Regions from separate parts of the Pseudarthrobacter sp. LT1 genome, predicted to be linked through region 1. Evidence: riboswitches for the same ligand, from Rfam matches in the RefSeq annotation. Region 1 holds a riboswitch; each other region holds the start of a gene.
What was found. A riboswitch is a leader RNA that binds a small molecule or an ion and turns the genes downstream of it on or off. The one in region 1 is predicted to bind S-adenosylmethionine.
Positions count from the first base shown of each region.

Region 2: linked by a shared signal. The riboswitch ahead of metX (homoserine O-acetyltransferase MetX) and the one ahead of VIK36_RS19975 (DUF1737 domain-containing protein) in region 1 are both predicted to bind S-adenosylmethionine.
Region 3: linked by a shared signal. The riboswitch ahead of VIK36_RS13825 (aminotransferase class V-fold PLP-dependent enzyme) and the one ahead of VIK36_RS19975 (DUF1737 domain-containing protein) in region 1 are both predicted to bind S-adenosylmethionine.
Region 4: linked by a shared signal. The riboswitch ahead of VIK36_RS02950 (cobalamin-independent methionine synthase II family protein) and the one ahead of VIK36_RS19975 (DUF1737 domain-containing protein) in region 1 are both predicted to bind S-adenosylmethionine.

Region 1 covers NZ_CP141830.1:4,242,757-4,247,989, reverse strand. The annotation lists partial or broken gene VIK36_RS19990 (DUF222 domain-containing protein) at 1-1,208, opposite strand, end outside; gene VIK36_RS19985 (O-succinylhomoserine sulfhydrylase) at 1,455-2,663, opposite strand; gene VIK36_RS19980 (rhodanese-like domain-containing protein) at 2,664-3,074, opposite strand; gene VIK36_RS19975 (DUF1737 domain-containing protein) at 3,071-3,346, opposite strand; SAM riboswitch class IV at 3,360-3,475, opposite strand; gene opgC (OpgC domain-containing protein) at 3,645-5,233, shown strand, end outside.
Region 2 covers NZ_CP141830.1:1,541,464-1,546,696, reverse strand. The annotation lists gene VIK36_RS07235 (alcohol dehydrogenase catalytic domain-containing protein) at 1-1,133, opposite strand, end outside; gene VIK36_RS07230 (MFS transporter) at 1,138-2,520, opposite strand; gene metX (homoserine O-acetyltransferase MetX) at 2,700-3,815, opposite strand; SAM riboswitch class IV at 3,828-3,943, opposite strand; gene VIK36_RS07220 (bifunctional o-acetylhomoserine/o-acetylserine sulfhydrylase) at 4,046-5,233, opposite strand, start outside.
Region 3 covers NZ_CP141830.1:2,940,819-2,946,051, forward strand. The annotation lists gene VIK36_RS13815 (ribosome small subunit-dependent GTPase A) at 1-629, shown strand, start outside; gene hisN (histidinol-phosphatase) at 674-1,486, shown strand; SAM riboswitch class IV at 1,639-1,752, shown strand; gene VIK36_RS13825 (aminotransferase class V-fold PLP-dependent enzyme) at 1,789-3,207, shown strand; gene VIK36_RS13830 (class I SAM-dependent methyltransferase) at 3,293-4,051, shown strand; gene VIK36_RS13835 (metal-dependent transcriptional regulator) at 4,125-4,835, shown strand; gene VIK36_RS13840 (hypothetical protein) at 4,884-5,233, shown strand, end outside.
Region 4 covers NZ_CP141830.1:601,451-606,683, reverse strand. The annotation lists gene VIK36_RS02965 (YegP family protein) at 1-369, opposite strand, end outside; gene VIK36_RS02960 (adenylosuccinate synthase) at 562-1,851, opposite strand; gene VIK36_RS02955 (M14 family zinc carboxypeptidase) at 2,087-3,151, opposite strand; SAM riboswitch class I at 3,370-3,474, shown strand; gene VIK36_RS02950 (cobalamin-independent methionine synthase II family protein) at 3,488-4,696, shown strand; gene VIK36_RS02945 (uracil-DNA glycosylase) at 4,908-5,233, shown strand, end outside.

The DNA of each region.
Region 1 (5,233 bases):
CTGTGCCAAGTTACTGGTTCCAGTGGTGCCGCTGTGTTCCCACGCTTGCAGGTGGTCGGTGTCGTTGTCGGGGGTGCGGTTGGTGCAGCCGGGGAAGGTGCATTTGGTGTCGCGCATCCTGATCCAGCGTTTGATGGCTGCGGTGAGCCGGTAGTTTTTGCGGCCGATTTCCAGTGGTGCCCCGTCGCGGGGGTCGACGAGGACCCGGTAGAAGGAGTCCGCCCCACCGGCGACGAGTTTGCGGGCCATGGACGCCGGGATTGGTCCGAAGCCGTCCAGTACGGCGGGTTCGTCGGTCACTCCGAGGAGGGCGAACACGGGCACGGTGACCAGGACGTCGGCCCGCGGGGTAGGGACTTCGCTGAGTTCAGTGGCAGTTCCAGCCCCCAGCAGCAGGGATGCTGCGATGTCGGGGCGGAGCTGGGTGAGGGCTCTTCGTCGGGGCCTTGGAGTCCGCGGGCGGTGGCGGTGGTCCGGTTCCAGATGGTGCGCGCGGTGTCCCCGGGCATGTAGAGGGAGATCCAGGCCATGCCATCCCGGTCGGGGGTGTATTCCATCCGCCGATCCGCCACACCCTTTGCATGGCGCTTCTCGATCGATTCCGGATGGTGGCGTTCCCGCCACCCGCGGACCTTGGCCCGGAACCGTGACGGGACGAGTTCGCCGGGGGCGGCACCCCGGGCCGGGTTCGGCGCAGCCGGGTCGAAGAAGTGCGTCACCAGGGACGCCGCGCCCCCGGAGGTGAGGCCTTCGGTTTCGTCAGCAATGATGCGGGCGTGCTGCCACGACATCGCGCCCGCGGCCAAGGCGTTCATGACGGGCGGCAGGGAGCAGATCCGCCGTGACTGCTCCACCAATGCCCCTGCTGCGCCGGAGCTGATGGTCAGGACTCCGGAGATCTCCTCGACCACCGACATGTCCGCGTACGTGCGGTCCTGCACGGAGGCGTCCGGCGGGGTCACGGCTTGCTGGAACTCCACTCCCTCAGCGACGTCCCGTGCCTTCACCGCAGCGAGCTGCGCCTCCAGCCGAGCCAAAAGCTCCAGTCGTTCCAGACGGATCTCATACCGCCGCTGCAACACATCCACACCGGCACAAGCACCGGCCCCGGCAGCAAGGAAAGAGTCCTCACTGTTCAGCGAATCGAGGGCGGCAACAGAGGCATCGATTGACGCCAGCACCACCCCGACACCACCGCTGATTCCCATACCGACATCATCCAACGAGGCACTGACATCGTATTTGGCCGCCACGGATTACTTTTTGGGTGGCATGAGCCTCCTGCGGCCGGCTCGGGAACTTCAGGTGCAAGGAACCCATGCAACTGTGGGGCGACCGTGACACACTCCGGCGCGTGACGCCGTCGTACGCCTTCGAAGCTGAACTTTGATACCGCATTTCCCCCGGCCAGAGGGTCCACATACTGCTGGAAACTCAGGCAGGACCAGCCGCCGCTAGATCTGCTTCAGCGCCTGCTCCAGGTCGCGGAGGAGGTCCTCCGGGTCCTCGAGCCCCACCGAGAGCCGGACCACGCCGTCACTCAGGCCGATGGCGGCCCGCCCCTCCGGGCCCATCGCCCGGTGGGTAGTGGTGGCGGGGTGCGTGATCAGGGACTTTGCATCACCGAGGTTGTTGGAGATATCGATGATCCGCAGCCCGTCCAGCAGCGCAAACGCCGCTTCCTTGCCCGTGCGTCCGCCGGAAGGAGCGAGCTCGAAGGTAAGGACCGTGCCACCGGCACTCATCTGCTTTGCCGCCAGCCCGTACTGCGGGTGCGACTTCAGGAGCGGGTACTTCACCCAGCCCACCGCCGGCTGTTCCTCCAGCCATTCTGCCAGCCGAAGGGCGGTCGCCGAGGAGTGGTTGACGCGCAGGCCCATGGTCTCCAGGCCCTTGGTCAGAACCCAGGCGTTGAAAGCGGAAAGCGCGGGGCCGGTGTGCCGCATCAGCTGCTTCACCGGTCCGTCGATGAATTCCTTGGTGCCCAGGATGGCACCACCCATCACCCTGCCCTGCCCGTCGATGTGCTTGGTGCCGGAGTAGACGATCACGTCGGCGCCGAGGTCCCCGCAGCGCTGCAGCAGGGGAGTGGCAAAGACGTTGTCCGCCACCACGGTGGCCCCGGCCGCATGCGCCAGTTCACTGACGGCTGCGATGTCCACGATCTCCTGCATGGGGTTCGACGGGGACTCGAAGAAGACGGCGGTGGTGGGCTTGGACAGGGCTTCGCGCCACTGGTCCAGGTCCGGCCCGTCCACGAAGACCGTTTCCACGCCCCAACGGGGCAGGATCTCATTCAGGATCACAAAGCACGAACCGAACAGTGACCGGGCGGCCACCACCCGGTCACCGGCAGCCAGCAGGGCACCCAGCGCGGTGAACACGGCGGACATGCCCGACGCCGTCGCGAAGCATGCTTCGGCGCCTTCCAGCAGCCTGAGCCGTTCCTGGAAGGTGGCCACGGACGGGTTGCCGTAGCGGGAGTAGACAAAGCGCTCGTCCTCGCCGGTGAAGGCGCGTTCAGCTGCCGCGGCTGATTCGTAGACGAACCCGGAGTTCAGGAAGATGGCCTCGGATGTTTCCTGGAAGTTGGAGCGGTCCAGGCCTCCGCGGACTGCCTGGGTGTCGGGGTTCCAGCCGGGGGCGTCTGGGTTGAAGGCCACTTAGTTCTTTCCGAGGTTGGTGGGGAGGCCGCGGTTCTTCCAGCCATTGACGGTCCGCTCGCCGTAGCGGTCGGGCTCGCCTTCGAAGCCCTCCAGCACGCTGTACGCGGTGAAGCCGGCCTGGGTGGCGGCAGTTGCGGCCGCGATGGACCGCTGGCCGGAACGGCACAGGAACAGCAGTTCCGCGTGGGGATCCTCCGGCGCCTGCTCCTGCAGGTCCTTGACGAAGTCGGGGTTGGGGATACCGCCGGGAAAGGTCCACTGGATGAACAGGGGATCGTTGTCCGTGGCTTTGGTGTCCGGGATGCCGATGTGGGCCCATTCGCCCTCGGTGCGGACGTCCACCAGGATGGCGCCCTGCTCCAGCTTGGCCCAGGCTTCCTGCGGCGTCAGGTCTCCGGCGTAGCTCATGCGTGACCCTCGCCGTCGAACTCGCCCTCAAATTCGGCATCATGCTGGTCCACGGCGGTCGCCACGGCGGCATCAGCTGAGGCGATGGCGGCCGGAAGGACGATTGCCTGCGCAACGATGACGGTGGTGCCGTTGAAGGTTGCCGCCGGGCTGCCGTGCAGGACATAGCCGTCGGCGAGTGCAGCGGAGATCCGCTCACAGAATTCACGGTTGTCCGCGCCGGTAATCAGGCGGTAGGACAGTTTTTCGTCAGGGGCGGGTGCGTCGGACACGACGGATCTCCTTCTTTCACGCTTGCAGCTCGAATCGGTCGATATGCCGAGTATTCACCTGAGGCACCCCGCCGCGAAAGGGAGGGTTGCCGACCGGCAAGTCAGGGCTTTGCACCGGTACTCATTACTCCCCAAAAACGTAACACCTGCCGCGCCCCGCCGCATCGCCGCCGTCGTCATGTTCCGTAATTGAGCCGTCCGCGACACGGCACGGGTAATGCCCGCGGGCCGATAAAGTTCTTACCGGGGGGCGCCGCCCCGTATCCAGAGCAATGAGTACCGGGGGGTCCTTGTCAGCATGCGGGCACACGTATCGCACCACCACGCCGCCATCCGGCGGAACCGTCCGCGTTCCATCGCAGCCTTTTTCGCCGCGGCCATCATCGCCCTCCTGGCCCTGGTGGTCCCGGCCGGACCGGCGCACGCCGCGCCTGCTGCACCGGACAAGGGCAAGCCCTGGCTGGGGGCGGTCCTCGAGTGGGGTGAGGATACGGCTGCGGGCTTCAGTGACCGGCTGGGCGCCAGCCCTGCCGTCTTCGGCCATGACATCACCATTCCCTACCGCGAATCGGAGCGGAACGACATGGACGGCTTCCTGCAGCAGACTGCTGCCAAAGGCGCCCACGCCCTGCTCACGGTGAAGCCGTCGGTGCCCCTGGACCAGCTCGGCACGGCCGAGGCGGAAGCGTTCGCAGCACAAGTGCGCGACCTGGCGTCGGGGTTCAAAGGCCAACTGCTGGTCCGGTTCGCCCCCGATATGAATACCGGCTGGGTGGCATGGGGCCAGCAGCCGGCCACGTACCGGCAGGCCTTCCAGGCCGTGGCGGCAGCCTTCAAGAAGTACGACGGCGGCCGGGCCGCCATGGTGTGGGCGCCCTACCTGGGCAAGGACTACCCCTTTGAACGGAACCGGAATGCCCCGGAGCCGGGAAGCGAGGGGTTCTCCCTCCTGGATACGAATGGGGACGGGGCCTGGAACGGAAGCGACAGCGCCTATGCTCCCTATTACCCCGGCGATGACGCCGTGGACTGGGTGGGCCTGACCGCCTATCACGACGACACTTCCGGCGGGGCCGCCGTCAACACCACGCCGCGTCCCGGTGAACTCCAGGAGATGCTGACGGCATCCGGCAGCGAAAACTTCTACGGCACCTACGCCGAGGGACGCAAAAAGCCATTCCTCCTCCAGACCTCGGCCTTCTACAGCCCTGCGTCCGGTGGGGCACCCGAGGCGGACATCAAGACGGGCTGGTGGGACCAGGTGGTGGCCACTGCCACGTCACCCGCTTTCGCCGGGACGGCCGCCGTGGTGTGGGACGAACGGACCAGCACGCGGGATACCGGCGTGGCAAGCATCAGCTGGCTGCTCACGGGAAGCCCGGATATTGCCAAGGCCGCCCTGGACAGGCTGAAGGCATCGCCGATGGTCACCGGACCTGTCACGGATGTGGCGTCCACAGGCACCTTCGTGCGGGCCAACACGCTTTCCGGCGCCGCCCCCTGGACCGTTGGTGCCGCCATGATCATCCTCCTGGTGGCCCTGTGGCAGGTTCCCCGCCGGATCAACACCGCCACGTCCTGGAGCTACCAGGACCCTTCCACCAGGGATTCGCGGGTGGACCTGCTGCGCGGACTGGCCATTGTCTTTGTGGTGGTCAATCACCTGGGCATGGCCTCACTGTTCCAGCTGCTCACCCAGGAGGCGGTGGGCTTCGTGTCAGGCGCGGAGCTCTTCGTGCTGTTCTCCGGCCTGGTGGTCGGCATGGTGTACGGGCCCAAAGCCAAGCAGGACTTCGGCCGGGTGGTGGACCTGACATCCCGCCGTGCCGGGAAGCTGTACGTGACTGCGCTGGCCGTGCTGATCGGCGTCTTCCTTCTTTCCCTGCT
Region 2 (5,233 bases), 1.9 Mb from region 1:
GCCTGGAAGAGCCGCCGCACTACCTCCCCCGCTGCGAGCGCATCAAGGCCCTCATTGATCTCGCTGAGTGGCCGGGTGTCGGTGTGCAGCAGCTCAACCGGCAGTTTGCCCTCCCGCCAGTACCCGAGGTACCTGGGGATGTCCCGCGCTGGAACGGCGTCACCCATGTAGGAGCCCAGCAGCCGCTTGCCGGCGCCGGCGAACTGCAGGGCCGGTACCGTCAACTCCGCGGACGGGTGGGGCAGGCCCACGGAGACCACGGCGCCACCCCTGGTGACCCGCTCCAGGCAGGACGCGATCACACCGGCCGAGCCCACCGCCTCGATGGCGACGTCAACGCCGTCACCGGCTGCTTCCTCAATCAACCGCCCCGCGTCCTCCGGCGTCCCCACCGCGGTGGCCCCGGCGTCGCGGGCCAGCTGGTGCTTCCCCCGGTTGGGATCGATGGCGATCACACTGGCGGCCCCGGCGAGGCGGGCTGCCATCACGGCGGAAAGGCCCACCGCTCCCAGGCCGAAGACTGCCACGGACTGGCCTGGGCCGACTCCGGCGGTGTTGAACACCGATCCCATTCCGGTGAGCACGGCGCAACCAAACATCGCCGCGACGGTGTCCGGGACGTCGTCGTCAATCACCACCACTGATTCCCGCGCTACCACAGCGTAATCAGCGAAGGCGGAAACGCCCAGGTGGTGGTTGATCCGCTCCCCCGCGGGCGTCCGCAAGAGTGCCGGACCATGGAGCAGGTCTCCGGATCCATTCACCTCAGCTGCCCTGTGGCAGAGCGCGGGCCTGCCGGAAAGGCAGGCCCGGCACTGGCCGCAGCTGGGCACGAAGACCAGAACCACATGGTCGCCCACGGACACGTCGGAGACGCCGTCGCCAACGGACACCACCCGCCCCACGGCCTCGTGTCCCAGGGCCATGGGAAGGGGCCGGACGCGCGACCCGTCCACCACGGAAAGGTCCGAATGGCACAGGCTCGAGTAGGTGATGGAAACTCCGAGCTCACCGGCGCGCGGCTCCGGCTGATCCAGCTCCTGCACCAGCAGGGGCCGGGACTCGGCGTAGCTCTGTTTGCCCTCGGCGCCGGCCGGGGCGGGAACGGTGGAATAGAGGACGGCGGCTTTCATGGGCCTACTTCTTGCTGGCAGCGAGCAGGTCTGCCGTGCCCTTGGCGTCGGCCGCGTCAACGTCGTGCAGCGAGATGCCCCGGGTTTCCTTCAGGAAGAAGACCGCGACGGCGGTGATGGCACATGCGATGAGCAGGTACACCGCCACCGGGACGGAGGACTTGTACGTTCCCAGCAGGGAGGCTGCGATGATCGGCGCCAGCGAGCCCGCCACGATGGACGTCACCTGGTACCCCAGGGAGACACCGGAGTACCGCATCCGGGTGGGGAACATTTCCGCCATGATGGCGGGCTGCCCGGCATACATGAAGGCGTGGAACACCAGGCCGATCATGATGGCCGCCAGGATGATGACATCGTTCTTGGTGTCCATCATGGGGAAGGCAAAGAAACCCCAGGTGGCACCCATGATGGCGCCGGCCATGTAGACGGGCTTGCGGCCGAAGCGGTCCGACAGCTTGCCCACCATGGGAACCACCGCGAAGTGGACGGCGTGCGCAAGGAGCAGCAGCAGCAGGATCCGCGTGGTGTCAGCCTGCACCACGGTCTTAAGGTAGGTGATGGAGAACGTGACCACCAGGTAGTACAGGATGTTTTCCGCGAAGCGCAGGCCCATGGCGGTGAAGACCCCCCGCGGGTAGCGCCGGAACACCTCGGCCACGCCGTAACCCTTGTGGCCCGCCTCCACCTCTTTGCGGGCCTCCAGGAAGATGGGGGCGTCGTTGACCTTGGTGCGGATGTAGTAGCCGATCAGGACGATCACGGCGGAGAGCCAGAACGCCACGCGCCAGCCCCAGCCCAGGAACGCCTCCTGCGTCAGCGTGGAGGAGAGGACGAACAGCACGGCCGTGGCCAGCAGGTTGCCGAGCGGCACTGCCGATTGCGGCCAGCTGGCCCAGAAACCGCGTGACTTGCTGGGGCTGTGCTCTGCGACGAGGAGGACGGCGCCGCCCCACTCCCCGCCCACGGCAAAGCCCTGGGCGAACCGCAGGAAGACCAGCAGCGTGGGGGCCCAGTAGCCGATCTGTCCGAAGGTGGGCAGGCAGCCCATCAGGAAGGTGGAGACGCCCACCAGGATGATGCTCAGCTGCAGCAGCTGCTTGCGGCCGAACTTATCGCCGAAGTGGCCAAAGACGATGCCGCCGATGGGGCGTGCGACGAAACCGACGGCGTAGGTGAGGAAGGCGGCGATGATGCCGTCCAGTTCCGTCCCGGCGTTGGGGAAGAAGGCCTTCCCGAAAACCAGGGTGGCGGCCGATGCGTAGAGGAAGAATTCATACCATTCCACGACGGTGCCGGCCATGGAAGCCGTCACCACTTTCTTAAGGCCTGAGGCCTTGACGTCGGTTTCCTCTGTACGCCTTGCGGCGGAGCTTTCCGTACTCATTCGAACTCCTTCGGCGTCGTCGTCGACACCACGGGGACCAGTCAATGGCAGACGGGTGTGATGCACACCACGAAAGCCGGATTCGATGAGTATGGTCTGCCTGCGGTGCAACCTCAACGCCGATTAGTGCAGAAGGCATCTGCAGGAATGCACATTACCGGCTGTGCGCCAGGCGGCGCCTAGACCAGGAAGCTGCTCCGCAGCCGGCCGCCCAACTGCCCGATCTCGGTGAGGAACCCGTCGTGCCCGATCGGCGCCTGGATGACATGGACGTCCACGTCGCCGGGCAGGGCCTGGGCCAGTTCGTGGGACTGCGATGGGAAGTACAGCCTGTCCGAGTCCACCGCGGCCACGAAGAACCGTGCCGTGGAGGTGGCCAGGGCTTCGGCCAAAGTTCCCCGCCCCCGGCACACATCGTGGCTCATCAGCGCCTCGGTCAGGGCGATATAGCTGTTGGCATCGAAGCGCTTCACCAGCTTGTTCCCTTGGTGGTCCAGGTAGCTTTCCACCTGGTAGCGGCCGCGGGAGGCGAGAATTTCCCCCTGCAGGGGCGATTCGGGAGCCTGGGATGCCCGGCCAAAGCGGCCTTCCAGTTCCGCGGCCGACCGGTAGGTGATGTGGGCGATGCGCCGGGCAAGTGCCAGCCCGTCTTCCGGACACGGACCGCCGTAGTAGTCCCCGCCGTTGAAGTTGGGGTCCTGCCGGATGGCCAGCGTCTGGGCCTGCGCGAAAGCAATCTGTTCGGCAGTGCTGGCGGCTCCCACGGAGATCACGGCGCAGCGCTGCACCCTCTCCGGGTACGTCACCGCCCATTCCAGGGCGCGGGCGCCACCCATCGACCCGCCAAGGACGGCGAACCAGCTCTTGATGCCCAGCTGGTCCGCCAGCCTGGCTTCAGCAACAGTGCTGTCGCGCAGCGTGACGAGGGGAAACCTGGAGCCCCAGGGCTTTCCGTCAGGCGCGAGGGATGACGGGCCGGTGGATCCGTAGCAGCCACCGACAATGTTGATGGACACCACGAAGAAGCGGTCCGTGTCCACGGGAGCGCCGGGGCCGGCCAGCTGTTCCCACCAGCCTTCTTCGTCGGTGTCGCCGCGGGTCACGTGGGTGCTGCCGGTCAGCGCGTGCTCGATCAGGATGGCGTTGCTGGCGTCCGCGTTGAGCGTCCCCCAGGTTTCATAGGCCAGGGTGACATCCGGGAGGTATCCCCCGGCCTCGAGTTCCAGTCCCCCGATGGAGGCGTAACGGACAATTCCATGTTCGGGAATGGTGGTTCGGGCGACGGTAACCGTCATGGCAAGACCTCTTCTACGCGCTTGCCTGCCGTCGTCTGACCGGCAGGCCAGGTCCTCACCCGGGGCACCCCACCGCGGATGGAGGGTTGCCGGCCAGCAAGCCGGGGCTGTCACTGGCACTCATGACCTGGTTCGAGTGTACGAAACACCCCCCACTCCAGGCCAAGAGTATGACTGGTTGTGACTTCCCGGCTTGCCGGCCGGCACATGCTGCGTCCTCGTGTTTGGGGCTACTGGTTGGCGCCCTTGGCGGCCCGGAAGCCTGCCTCCAGGTCGGCGAGGATGTCGTCGATGTGCTCCAGGCCGACGGAAAGCCGGACCAGGCCCGGGTGAACGCCGGCTACAACCTGCTGCTCCGGCGAAAGCTGGCTGTGCGTGGTCGACGCCGGGTGGATGACCAGGGAGCGGACGTCGCCGATGTTGGCCACGTGGGAATGCAGCTCCAGGGCGTCGACGAAGCGCTTGCCCGCCTCTGCCCCGCCGGCCAGGTTGAAGGCCACGACGGCGCCCGTCCCCTTGGGTCCGTACTTGCGGCCACGCTCGTACCAGGGGCTGGAGGGAAGCCCCGCGTAGGCGACGGATTCGACGTCGTCCCTTGCCTCCAGCCAGCGCGCCACTTCCGTGGCGTTCGCAACGTGGCGCTCCACCCGCAGGCTCAACGTCTCCAGGCCCTGGGAAATCAGGAACGCGTTGAAGGGCGAGACGGCCGAGCCCAGGTCGCGCAGCAACTGCACCCGGGCTTTGAGGATGTAGGAGAGGTTGGCGCCGAGCGCGCCGCCTTCACCGAGGTCGCGTGCGTAGACCAGGCCGTTGTACGTCGGGTCCGGGGTGTTGAAGCCGGGGAACCGTTCCGGATCCTTGCCGAAATCGAACTTGCCGGAATCGACGATGACACCGGCGATGGCGGAGCCGTGGCCGCCAAGGTATTTGGTGGCCGAGTGGATCACAATGTCTGCTCCCCACTCCAGCGGGCGGATCAGGTAGGGGGTTGAAAGGGTGTTGTCCACGATCAGGGGCACGCCCGCCTGGTGGGCCACCTGGGAGATGCCCTCGATGTCCAGGACGTCCTGGCGCGGGTTGGAGACCACTTCACCGAAGAAGAGCTTGGTGTTGGGCTGGACGGCATCGCGCCACTGGTCCAGGTTGTCCGGATCGGCTACGAAGGTCACCGAGATGCCGAACTTCTTCAGCGTGTGGGCGAACAGGTTGTAGGTTCCGCCGTAAAGGCTGGGGCTGGCCACGATGTGGTCGCCTGCCTCGGCGATGTTCAGGACAGCGAAGGTTTCCGCGGCCTGCCCGGAGCTCAGCAGCAGCGCGGCCAGGCCTCCTTCGAGGCTGGCAATCCGTTGCTCGACGGCGTCCTGGGTTGGGTTGCCAATGCGGGTGTAGATGGGCGCAAGTTCAGCCAGGGCAAAACG
Region 3 (5,233 bases), 1.3 Mb from region 1:
CCAAGGCCGACGTCAAGGATCCTGCGGAGTTGCTGTCCAACTACACCCATCTGGACTTCCCAGTGATCATCAGCCGGACTGCGGATGCTCGAGCCTCGGGGATCGACGCAAGGTCCGACGACGGCCTCTCGGCAAGGCTGGACAGCGCTGCGGTCGCCGCCCTGCGCGACCACCTCGACGGCAAGGTCACCGTAATGCTGGGGCACTCCGGCGTGGGCAAGTCCACCATGGTGAACGCGCTGACCGGTGCCGAGCGGGCCACAGGTGGAGTAAACGCGGTCACCGGGCGCGGCCGCCACACGTCGTCGTCAGCCCTGGCCCTGCGCCTGGCAGACGCGCCGGCCGGCAGCTGGATCATTGATACCCCCGGCATCCGTTCCTTCGGACTGGCACACGTGGACCCGGACCGGATCCTGCGCTCTTTTCCCGACCTCTCCCCCGGCATCGAAAACTGTGAACGCGGCTGCAAGCACACTGTAAACGCGGTGAACTGCGGCCTGGACGACTGGGTGGCAGGCGGGCACGCAGGTCCCACCGGCCCGGCACGCCTGGCATCGCTCCGGCGGCTGCTCGGCGCTGACCCCCGCATGGAAGCACAGGAAACCAAAGAGCTCGGCAGCGTCAACTGACGCGTTCTCCCGGCAGAAACGTCCGCAGACGGTAGTTTGTAACCATGATCCAACCCGCTTCGAGCTACAACGATGACCTGCGCCTGGCCCATGTCCTGGCCGACTCCGTGGATGACCAGACCATGGGCCGCTTCAAGGCCCTGGACCTCCACGTTGAGACCAAGCCGGACCTGACGCCCGTCACCGACGCCGACAAGGCAGCCGAGGAGGCCATCCGCGGCCAGCTCTCCCGCTCGCGGCCACGCGATGCCGTCCTGGGCGAGGAATTCGGCAGCACCGGGCACGGTTCACGGCGCTGGATCATCGATCCCATTGACGGGACGAAAAACTTTGTCCGGGGCGTCCCGGTCTGGGCCACGCTGATCGCCCTGGTGGACGAAGGCGAGCCCGTGGTGGGCGTGGTCAGCGCCCCGGCCCTCGGCAAGCGCTGGTGGGCGGCAAAGGGCATGGGCGCGTACATGGGCCGGTCCCTGGCAGCTGCTACCCGGCTGCGGGTCTCGAACGTGTCCAGCCTCTCCGACGCCTCCCTCTCCTACTCCAGCCTGACCGGCTGGAAGGAACGCGGAAACCTCGACGAATTCCTTGGGCTGACCGAGGACGTCTGGCGGACCCGGGCCTACGGTGATTTCTGGTCGTACTGCATGGTGGCAGAGGGCTCCGTGGACATCGCCTGCGAACCGGAGCTCAACCTCTACGACATGGCTGCGCTGGTGCCGATCGTCGTTGAGGCGGGCGGCCGGTTCACCTCCCTCGAAGGCGAGGACGGACCGTTCGGCGGGAACGCGCTGGCCACCAACTCGATCCTGCACTCAGAGGTGCTGCACCGCCTCAACCCGTATTTGGACGACCTGCTGTAACTGCCACGATTTGCCCCCTTAAACGAACATTGCGACGCAGGACACCTCCAGACGGGGGTGTCCGGCGTCGTTTATTCGATATTGCGTAATAAAGCCCTTAACAATTGCCGCGGCTTCAATCCTGGCCGCCCCATGTCCTACGCTTTTATGCAGGTCACGAGTGCCAGCGCAAAACCCCGGTTTGCTGGCCGGCAACCCTCCATTCGCGGCGGGGTGCCCCGGGTGACGACCAGGCCGGTCCGGAGTGGATGCGGCAAGCGCGGATTCCCTATGCCGGAGTCCTGTATTCAAGTGAGGTCTCTGTGACAACTGCCACCGTCTCCCCCCAACCCGCCATTGCCGAAGGCCGCATTGCCGGCGATCGCCACGCCGTTGCCGGCCGTCCCCTTGCTGCCGTCACGGGCGCCGAAATCCAGGCACCGCTGATTTCCGGCGGCCACATCCGGTACGCGAACCTTGACTACGGCGCATCCGCTCCGGCGCTCTCCGTGGTCTCCGCCTACCTGAACGAGATCCTGCCCTACTACGCGAGCGTCCACCGGGGGGCCGGCTACGCGTCCCAGATCAGCACGTCCGTTTACGAGAACGCACGCAGCATTGTCCGGGACTTCGTGGGCGGCCGGCCGGACGATTCGGTCATCTTCACCCGCAACACCACCGATTCGCTGAACCTCCTGGCCGGCTGCCTGCCTGCCACCAACGGCCGGCATGACGGCGAAGTCCTCTACCTGGACATCGAACACCATGCCAACCTCCTGCCGTGGCAGGGGGTTCCGCACCGCAGCATCGTTGCCGCCGACACGGTGGCGGGCACCCTGGACGCCGTCCGGACCGAACTGGAGCAGGGCGGAGTCAGCCTGCTGGCGGTCACCGGCGCCTCCAACGTCACCGGCGAGATTCTTCCCATCCGGGCCCTGGCCGCGCTGGCCCACCAGCACGGTGCCCGGATCGTGGTGGACGCGGCCCAGCTCGCTCCGCACCGCCGGGTGGACATCAGCGCGGACGGCGTCGACTACCTCGCCTTTTCCGGCCACAAGCTGTACGCGCCGTTCGGCGCGGGTGTCCTGGTGGGACGTCCCGACTGGCTGGACACCGGCGTCCCGCACCTCGCCGGCGGCGGGGCGGTCAAGGAAGCACGGCTCGACGGCGTCAGCTGGGCCACCGGGCCGGCCCGCCATGAGGGGGGCTCGCCGAACGTCCTCGGCGCCGCCACCCTGGCCCGCGCCACCCAGGTCATCGCCGAACTCGACCAGGACCGGTGGCATGCCCACGAGTCAGCGATCAGGTCTTTCCTGGTGGAGGGCCTGCAGGACATCGACGGCGTCACCGTCCACCAGATCTTCAAGGACACCAACCCGGAAACGGACACCATCGGCGTGGTCAACTTCTCGGTCGAGGGCTACGACGCAGGGCTGGTGGCCGCCTACCTTTCCGCAGAGCACGGGGTGGGCCTGCGCGACGGACGCTTCTGCGCCCACCCCCTGCTGAAGCGCCTGGGCCTGCCGTCCGGTTCCCTCCGGGCAAGTTTCGGCGTGGGTTCGCGGCTGGAGGACGCCGAACGCCTCCTCACCGGCATCCGGACACTGCGCAGCAACGGACTGGGATGGGACTACGTGGTGGACGCGGGCCGCTGGGTGCCCGCCAACGATTTCCGCACCTACCCGCACTGGGCGCCCAACACTCCCGGGACGGCCGGCGCAGCCCCCTGCCTCGACGACTGAGCGGCGGGGCGGCGACTGCCTGCTGATGCCGGGCATGCGGTAAATTCGAAGGACATCCGCAGGCAGCACCAGAAGGAGGCCACGCGTGGTTCGGGGTGGCCCCAGGCTTGATCACGGCCGGCGCACGGAGCTCGGGCAGAGCTTCCAGGACGGCGGCCGCCACTACCAGCGCGTCCGGCCCGGCTACCCTGCGGAATCTGCACGGTGGCTGGTACCGGCCGGAGCCCATGACGCCCTGGACGTGGGCGCGGGTACGGGAAAGTTCACCGCGTTGCTGCTGGCCATGGGGCTGAACGTCACCGCCGTCGACCCCTCTGCGGACATGCTCGCCCAGCTGAAGGCCCACTGCCCCGCCGCCACGGCTGCGCCGGGGACTGCCGAGGCGACAGGCCTTCCCGACGCTGCCTTCGACGTCGTCACTGTTGCCCAGGCGTGGCACTGGTGCGACCCCCTCGCGGCAAGCACCGAGCTGGCGCGCGTCCTGCGCCCGCACGGAACGCTCGGCCTGGTCTGGAACCAGCTGGACACCTCCATCCCCTGGGTGCACCGGCTTTCCCGGATCATGCACGCCGGCGATGTGTACCGGCCCGGCCACAAGCCCGTCGTCGGGCCCGAATTCCACGGGCTCGAAGGGCACGTCACCCACTGGCAGGACAGGGTGACCACCGGTGACTTGATGGAACTCACCAAGTCGCGCAGCTACTATCTGCGTGCCGGCGAGGCGACGCGGGCAAAAGTTCTGGCCAACCTGGACTGGTACCTGCACGAGCACCTGGCCCATGCCCCCGGCCAGGAACTTGACCTTCCCTACCTCACCCTGGCCTGGCGCGCCACCAAGTCATGACGCACGCGGTTTGCGGCGGGGTGGCCGAAGCAGCGCACGCTGCCGCACCGGCCAAACCGGTAGGCTTGGGCATGTGAAGACCAGCGCGCCCTCCTCCTCAATCGAGGACTACGTCAAGGTCATCTACTCATTCACCGAATGGCAGGACAAGCCCATCACGTCCTCCCAGCTGGCACAGCGGCTGGGAGTGGCAAATTCCTCGGTCTCGGAAATGGTCCGGAAGCTGAAGGACCAGGGCCTGGTGGACCACAAGCCCTACAGCGCCGTCACGTTGACCGAGGCCGGCCTGCGGCTGGCACTGTCAATGGTCCGGCGCCACCGGCTCATCGAGACCTACCTCGTCCAGCGGCTCGGCTACAGCTGGGACGAGGTCCACGATGAAGCTGAACAGCTGGAGCATGCCGTGTCGGATACGTTCATCGAACGCGTCGCCGCGAAGCTCGGAGACCCTAAGCGGGACCCGCACGGCGACCCCATCCCCACCGCGGACGGCGAGGTCCTGATGCCGCGCGCCCACCTGCTCGCCGCGCTGGACCAGGGACACAGCGGCAAGATCACCAGGATCAGCGATGACAACCCTGAACTCCTGCGGTACCTCGCCGCCCAGGACATCGACCTCGACGCGGAAGTCGAGGTGATGGGACGGAGGCCGTTTGGCGGCGCCCTTATGGTGCGGATCGCCGGTTCCGGCGGCACCCGCGACTACGACCTTGCTGACGAAATCGCCTCAGCGTTGTGGGTCTCCAGCGACACCCCGCACCCAGGCTGCGTCCTGGGAAGCTAGCCCCGTTCACCTCCGCCGATTTGGCCGGCTCCCGTATGGTGGAAGGTGATGATCAGCAGACGCGACGCAGCAATAACCCTTGATGTTCCCCTTGAGATGGCACAGCGCCACGGCCTGCCGAAATGGATGTCGGAGGACGAGCTCCGCGGCATCATGGACAATCCCCCGCCCTGGCTGGTGCAGTCACGGGCCAACCGGACCGGCAAGCGGCCCGTCTGGGTACACCTGGAATGCGCCGTCTGCGGGTACGAGGAAGCCGCCCGGCCCAAGAAGTGGTGGCCGGACTTCACCTACGTGGTGTGCGGGCATCATGCCCCTTCCGACGTTCCCGCCGTGCGCCCCGGCTGCGTCCGCAGCGAGTACGACGGCGTGGGGACGCGTTTCGTGGGCATCGCTGA
Region 4 (5,233 bases), 1.0 Mb from region 1:
GCGGGTTGCTGTCCTGGTCCACCGGGGGGCCGTGGCATGCCGGCGCGGCGTATTGGCCAGCGCAAAGGCGTGCCGGGTGGAGGGCGCGCGTTCCTCTCCGCACACGGGCACGACGGCGGCGGGCAGCCCGGCCGGAACAGCGGCAGCAGCCGCAGCGGGTGCAGGCGCGGGACGGGCCACGGTTCCGGCGGGGCACAGGTCGGTGACCAGGCCGGTCCCGGCACATTCACGCACCGCGGCGATCCCTGCCGCCACAGCGGCTTTGTCCTCGAAGGGGCCGGAGACGGCGATAACGGCCCCGTCCGGAGCCAGGAGACGGAACCGGAAAAACGAATCAGCGTCGATGAATGCTTCAAATTTTCCAGCCATGACGATCCTTCCTTGGGCACCAGGTTGTACAGACGAGTCTGGCCGCGGCACCGGAAGCCTCACAAGACCGCGCGCGTTAAGCCTGTGTAAATTCGCTTTCCGCCAGCAAGAAACAAGCGGCAGGCCACCTGCAAAAGGTGGCCTGCCGCCGTCGTAATCCCTACCCGCTCCCTAGCGGGCGGGGCCCACAAGTCAGTCGTTGATGAGGTCGTTCACCACGATGGTCTGGTCGCGGTCCGGGCCAACGCCAATGGCCGAGAACCGGGTTCCGGAGAGCTTCTCCAGGGCCAGCACATAGTTGCGGGCGTTCTCGGGAAGGTCCGCCAGCGTCCGGGCTCCCGTGATGTCCTCGGTCCAGCCATCGAAGTACTCGAAGATCGGTTTGGCGTGGTGGAACTCGGTTTGCGTCATGGGCATCTCGTCATGGCGCACGCCATCGACGTCGTAGGCCACGCACACAGGGATCTGCTCGATGCCGGTCAGGACGTCCAGCTTGGTGACGAAGTAGTCCGTGAAGCCGTTGACGCGGGAAGCGTGCCGTGCCAGGACGGCGTCGTACCAGCCGCAGCGGCGCGGGCGACCGGTGTTGACGCCGAATTCGCCGCCGGTCTTCTGCAGGTACATGCCCATCTCATCGAAAAGCTCCGTGGGGAACGGGCCGGCACCAACGCGGGTGGTGTAGGCCTTGATGATGCCGATGGAGCGCGAAATCCGGGTGGGGCCGATGCCGGAACCCACCGAGGCGCCGCCGGCGGTCGGGTTGGAGGACGTCACGAACGGGTAGGTGCCGTGGTCCACGTCCAGGAACGTCGCCTGGCCGCCCTCCATCAGGACTACCTTGCCCTCGTCCAGCGCGGTGTTCAGGACCAGGGTGCTGTCGATGACCAGCGGGCGGAGCCGCTCGGCGAAGGACAGGAAGTACTCCACGATCTCGTCCACCACAACGCTGCGGCGGTTGTAGACCTTGACCAGGAGTTCGTTCTTCTGGCGCAGCGAGCCTTCCACCTTCTGGCGGAGGATGGATTCGTCGAAGACGTCCTGGACGCGGATGCCCAGCCGTGCCACCTTGTCCATGTAGGCGGGGCCAATGCCGCGGCCGGTGGTGCCGATGGCGCGGCTGCCGAGGAAGCGTTCGGTCACCTTGTCCAGCACCTGGTGGTACGGGGCCACCAGGTGGGCGTTGGCGGAGACTCGCAGTTTTGAGGTGTCGGCGCCGCGCGCCTGGAGTCCGTCGATTTCCTGGAAGAGGGCCTCAAGGTTCACCACGCAGCCGTTGCCGATGATGGGAACAGCGTTGGGGCTGAGAATGCCGGCCGGCAGCAGCTTGAGTTCGTACTTTTCACCGCCTACGACGACGGTGTGCCCGGCGTTGTTGCCGCCGTTGGGCTTGACGACGTAGTCAACACGGCCGCCCAGCAGGTCGGTAGCCTTGCCTTTTCCTTCGTCGCCCCACTGGGCTCCTACGATCACAATTGCTGGCATGGGATCCTCCCCCATTCGTTCGGACTGCCCGGGCCGGCCACCAGGTGGCGGGCCCATGCAGCGCCGTTCATGAGAATGCCCCGAACATACCGGCCTTCGCACAGCCGCAGCACGGCGCAGCGAAGCAAGAGTTCCGGGGCTCTTACCACCCAAGTTTAGCCGATAGGGCACTTTGTCCACTGTTTGTGGCCCGCCGCGGCCCTTTCTGCCAAAAGGCCGCGGCGGGCGGTGCCGTCTATTCGTCCTCAGCCTCCCCGGCGGGCCGGGACGTCTGTTCGGCGAGCGTGTTCCAGAAGGAGGTGTCGGCGTCGGCAATGGACCCGTCCGCGATGGCCGCGGCCGTGGAGGTCAGCGTGGTGACGGTCTGCTTGATCAGGTAGCCGTTGCTGCGCTGCCCAAGTGCATAGCCGTCCAGGTAGTGGTCCGACATGCCGCGCATCTCGAAGAGCAGGGTGGCGATGCCGTACTCCACGGAGATGCCGTTGCGGCTGATGGTTTCGGCACTGCCGCCCTGGTACTTGCCCAGGTGTCCCCAGCCGGTGGAGTCGACGTTGTTGAAGACCACCGCGCCGAGCTGCTTGGATTTTTCGACGACGGCGGGGTCGGCGTTGGGGGTGGTGGGGTACAGGATGGAGCCGGATACCAGCTTGCCGTCACGCTCCGCCCGGGTGCCCTGGTGGTGCAGGTCGATCATGTAGTCGATCCGGTATTTGCGCATGACGTTGTTGTGCAGCGCCTGGGTCTCCGGCTGGATCTTGGCCACATGGTCGCGGTTCAGGTCCACGCCCTCGGCGTTGTAGCGGGTGAGGTGGCGGTCCCCCTTGGCAAGGTAATTGTCCAGGGAGAAGTTCACGTCGCCCATGGCGCCGTCCGCATTGAGCATAGGCACCACCAGGATGTTCACACCTTTGAGGATGTCCGCGGATTTGCCGGTCCCCAGGTGCTTGATGAACTCCATGGCGCCCTCGGTGGTGAGCTGCTCGTTGCCATGCTGCTGGGTCAGGTACAGGATGGTGGGCTTGGCCGGGTCCGAAATGTACTTGACCAGGTGGATGTCGCGCCCCTTGACCGTCTGCCCGATGACCTCCAGCTCCATTGCCGGCTGGCGGGCGTCCTGGTCCTTCAGGAACGAAACCATCTGTTCGTACGTGGCGAGCTTGGACGTGGTGATCTGGCCGTTGCCGTCGTAGTTGGGGCCTTCGCCTACCGCGTGCGCCAGCGGGGCGGGTCCTGCGACGACGGCCAGCGCCAGGGCGCCGGAGACGGCAAGGGTCCCGAAATTTGCCAGGGATTTCTTCACAGTGCGTTACCTCTTTCGAGTGCATCGGGGTGCGCCGGCCAGCTCCATCGCGGGCGGCGGTATGTGACCTCAGCCAACCAAGCTTAACGAAACCTGTCAATAACCTGAACAAAAGCTGTAAGCATGCTGTTTTCGGCAGGGAAGCCTCAGACGCGACCGCCGCGACATAAAGCGGAGCAGACTTGCCCCGGGGCAGGCATCTGGATTTATGTGAGAGTGAACCATCCGGAGCGGCCGAGAGACCTGGCTCGATGACGCCGCAGCAACCACGGCCCCGCAGGCTTCCTGCCGGCCGAAGGTGCTACTGCCAGGACCGATGGAAAGGAAGATTCCAGCATGTCCCTGAACACCGACCACATCCGCGTCACCCACGCAGGATCCTTGCCCCGCACCCCGGAACTCATCGCGGCCAATGCCGCCAAGGAAACCGACGGCGTCACCCCTGAGTTCCTGGAACTCCTGGAGGCCTCCGTGGTGGAGGTGGTCCAGCGCCAGAAGGACCTCGGCATCGACATCCCCAACGACGGCGAATACGGGCACACGATGTCCAGTTCCGTGGACTACGGTGCCTGGTGGAACTACTCCTTCGCACGGCTGGGCGGCCTGGAGCCGACGAATGTGGACCGCTGGGCCGATGCGCAGGTGCACCGCTCTTCCCCCGGCAACATCGTCCTGACTTCCTTCCCGGACCGGCGGGACCGGCAGGCGTTCAACGAGGCCTACAACGATCCCTCTTCGGGCATCCTGTCCCACCGCAAGAGCGTCACGCAGCCCAAGATCGCCGGACCCCTGACCTACACGGGCCAGGACCTGGTGGCGTCGGACATCAGGAACCTGAAGACCGGCCTCGCCGCCGCCGGGTTGTCGGACGGCTTCGTAGCGTCCCTCTCCCCCGGCTCCTGCGCCCGCGTGGCCAACGAGTACTACACGTCGGATGAGGAACTCGTCTACGCGTGCGCGGATGCCATGCGGGAGGAATACAAGGCGATCATCGATGCCGGCCTCACCGTGCAGCTCGATGATCCGTCCCTGGCCGAGAGCTGGGACCAGATCAATCCCGAGCCATCCCTGGAGGACTACCTGAAGTTCATCCAGCTGCGCGTCGAGGCCACCAACTGGGCCCTCCGCGACCTGCCCCAGGAACAGATCCGGCTGCACGTCTGCTGGGGTTCCTGGCACGGCCCGCACACCACGGACATCCCGTTCGCCGACATCGTCGGCTCGGTGCTGCAGGTCAACGCCGGCGCATACTCCTTCGAAGCGGCCAACGTCCGGCACGAACACGAATGGCGGGTATGGGAGGACACCAAGCTCCCCGAGGGCAAGGTGATCATCCCGGGCGTCGTCTCGCACGCCACCAACGTGGTGGAACACCCGGACCTGGTGGCAGACCGCATTGTCCGCTTTGCCGACGTCGTGGGCCGCGAGAATGTCATCGCCTCCACCGACTGCGGCCTGGGCGGCCGGGTCCACCCGCAGATCGCCTTCGCCAAGCTGGAGGCCCTCGGCGAGGGCGCCCGCCGGGCCACCAGCCGCCTCTGGTAGCTGCGGGAGGCGAAGCAAAAACCCGCCGGTTCCGTGCCCTGGCTGAATCAGGTGCACGGGACCGGCGTTTCGTTTCCCGGGGCTTGCTAAACTGGGTAAGGCCGACCAGGAATCGGCCCACCCCAATCAACCGCCGCTGATGTGTCGCGCCCCCGCGTGCCCATTTCCGTGGCGGCAGCAACGCCAATCCCCGCAGGAGAACCAGCACTTCATGACAGCCCTGGCACCCGAAACATTCCACGAACAGCTCATGAGCCGCCGCTACGACCCCAGCGTTGCTGCCGTTAACGAGCTGTGTGATTCCCTTCGGGAGACCAAGCCCGGAACCGTGGTCCCCTACGTGGATCCCATGCACGACGTGGAGGAATGCCGCATCATCAGCCTGTTCTCCAACATTGGCGAGGCGGACCCGTCCGGGTTCATCACGGCCGGGGACCAGGATGCCGCGACCCGCATGCTTGGCCTGCAGTGGAAGCTGGGCCTGCGCCCCGAGTTCGTGATGCCGTGGAACGTCCACCCGTGGCACGTCCCCGGTGA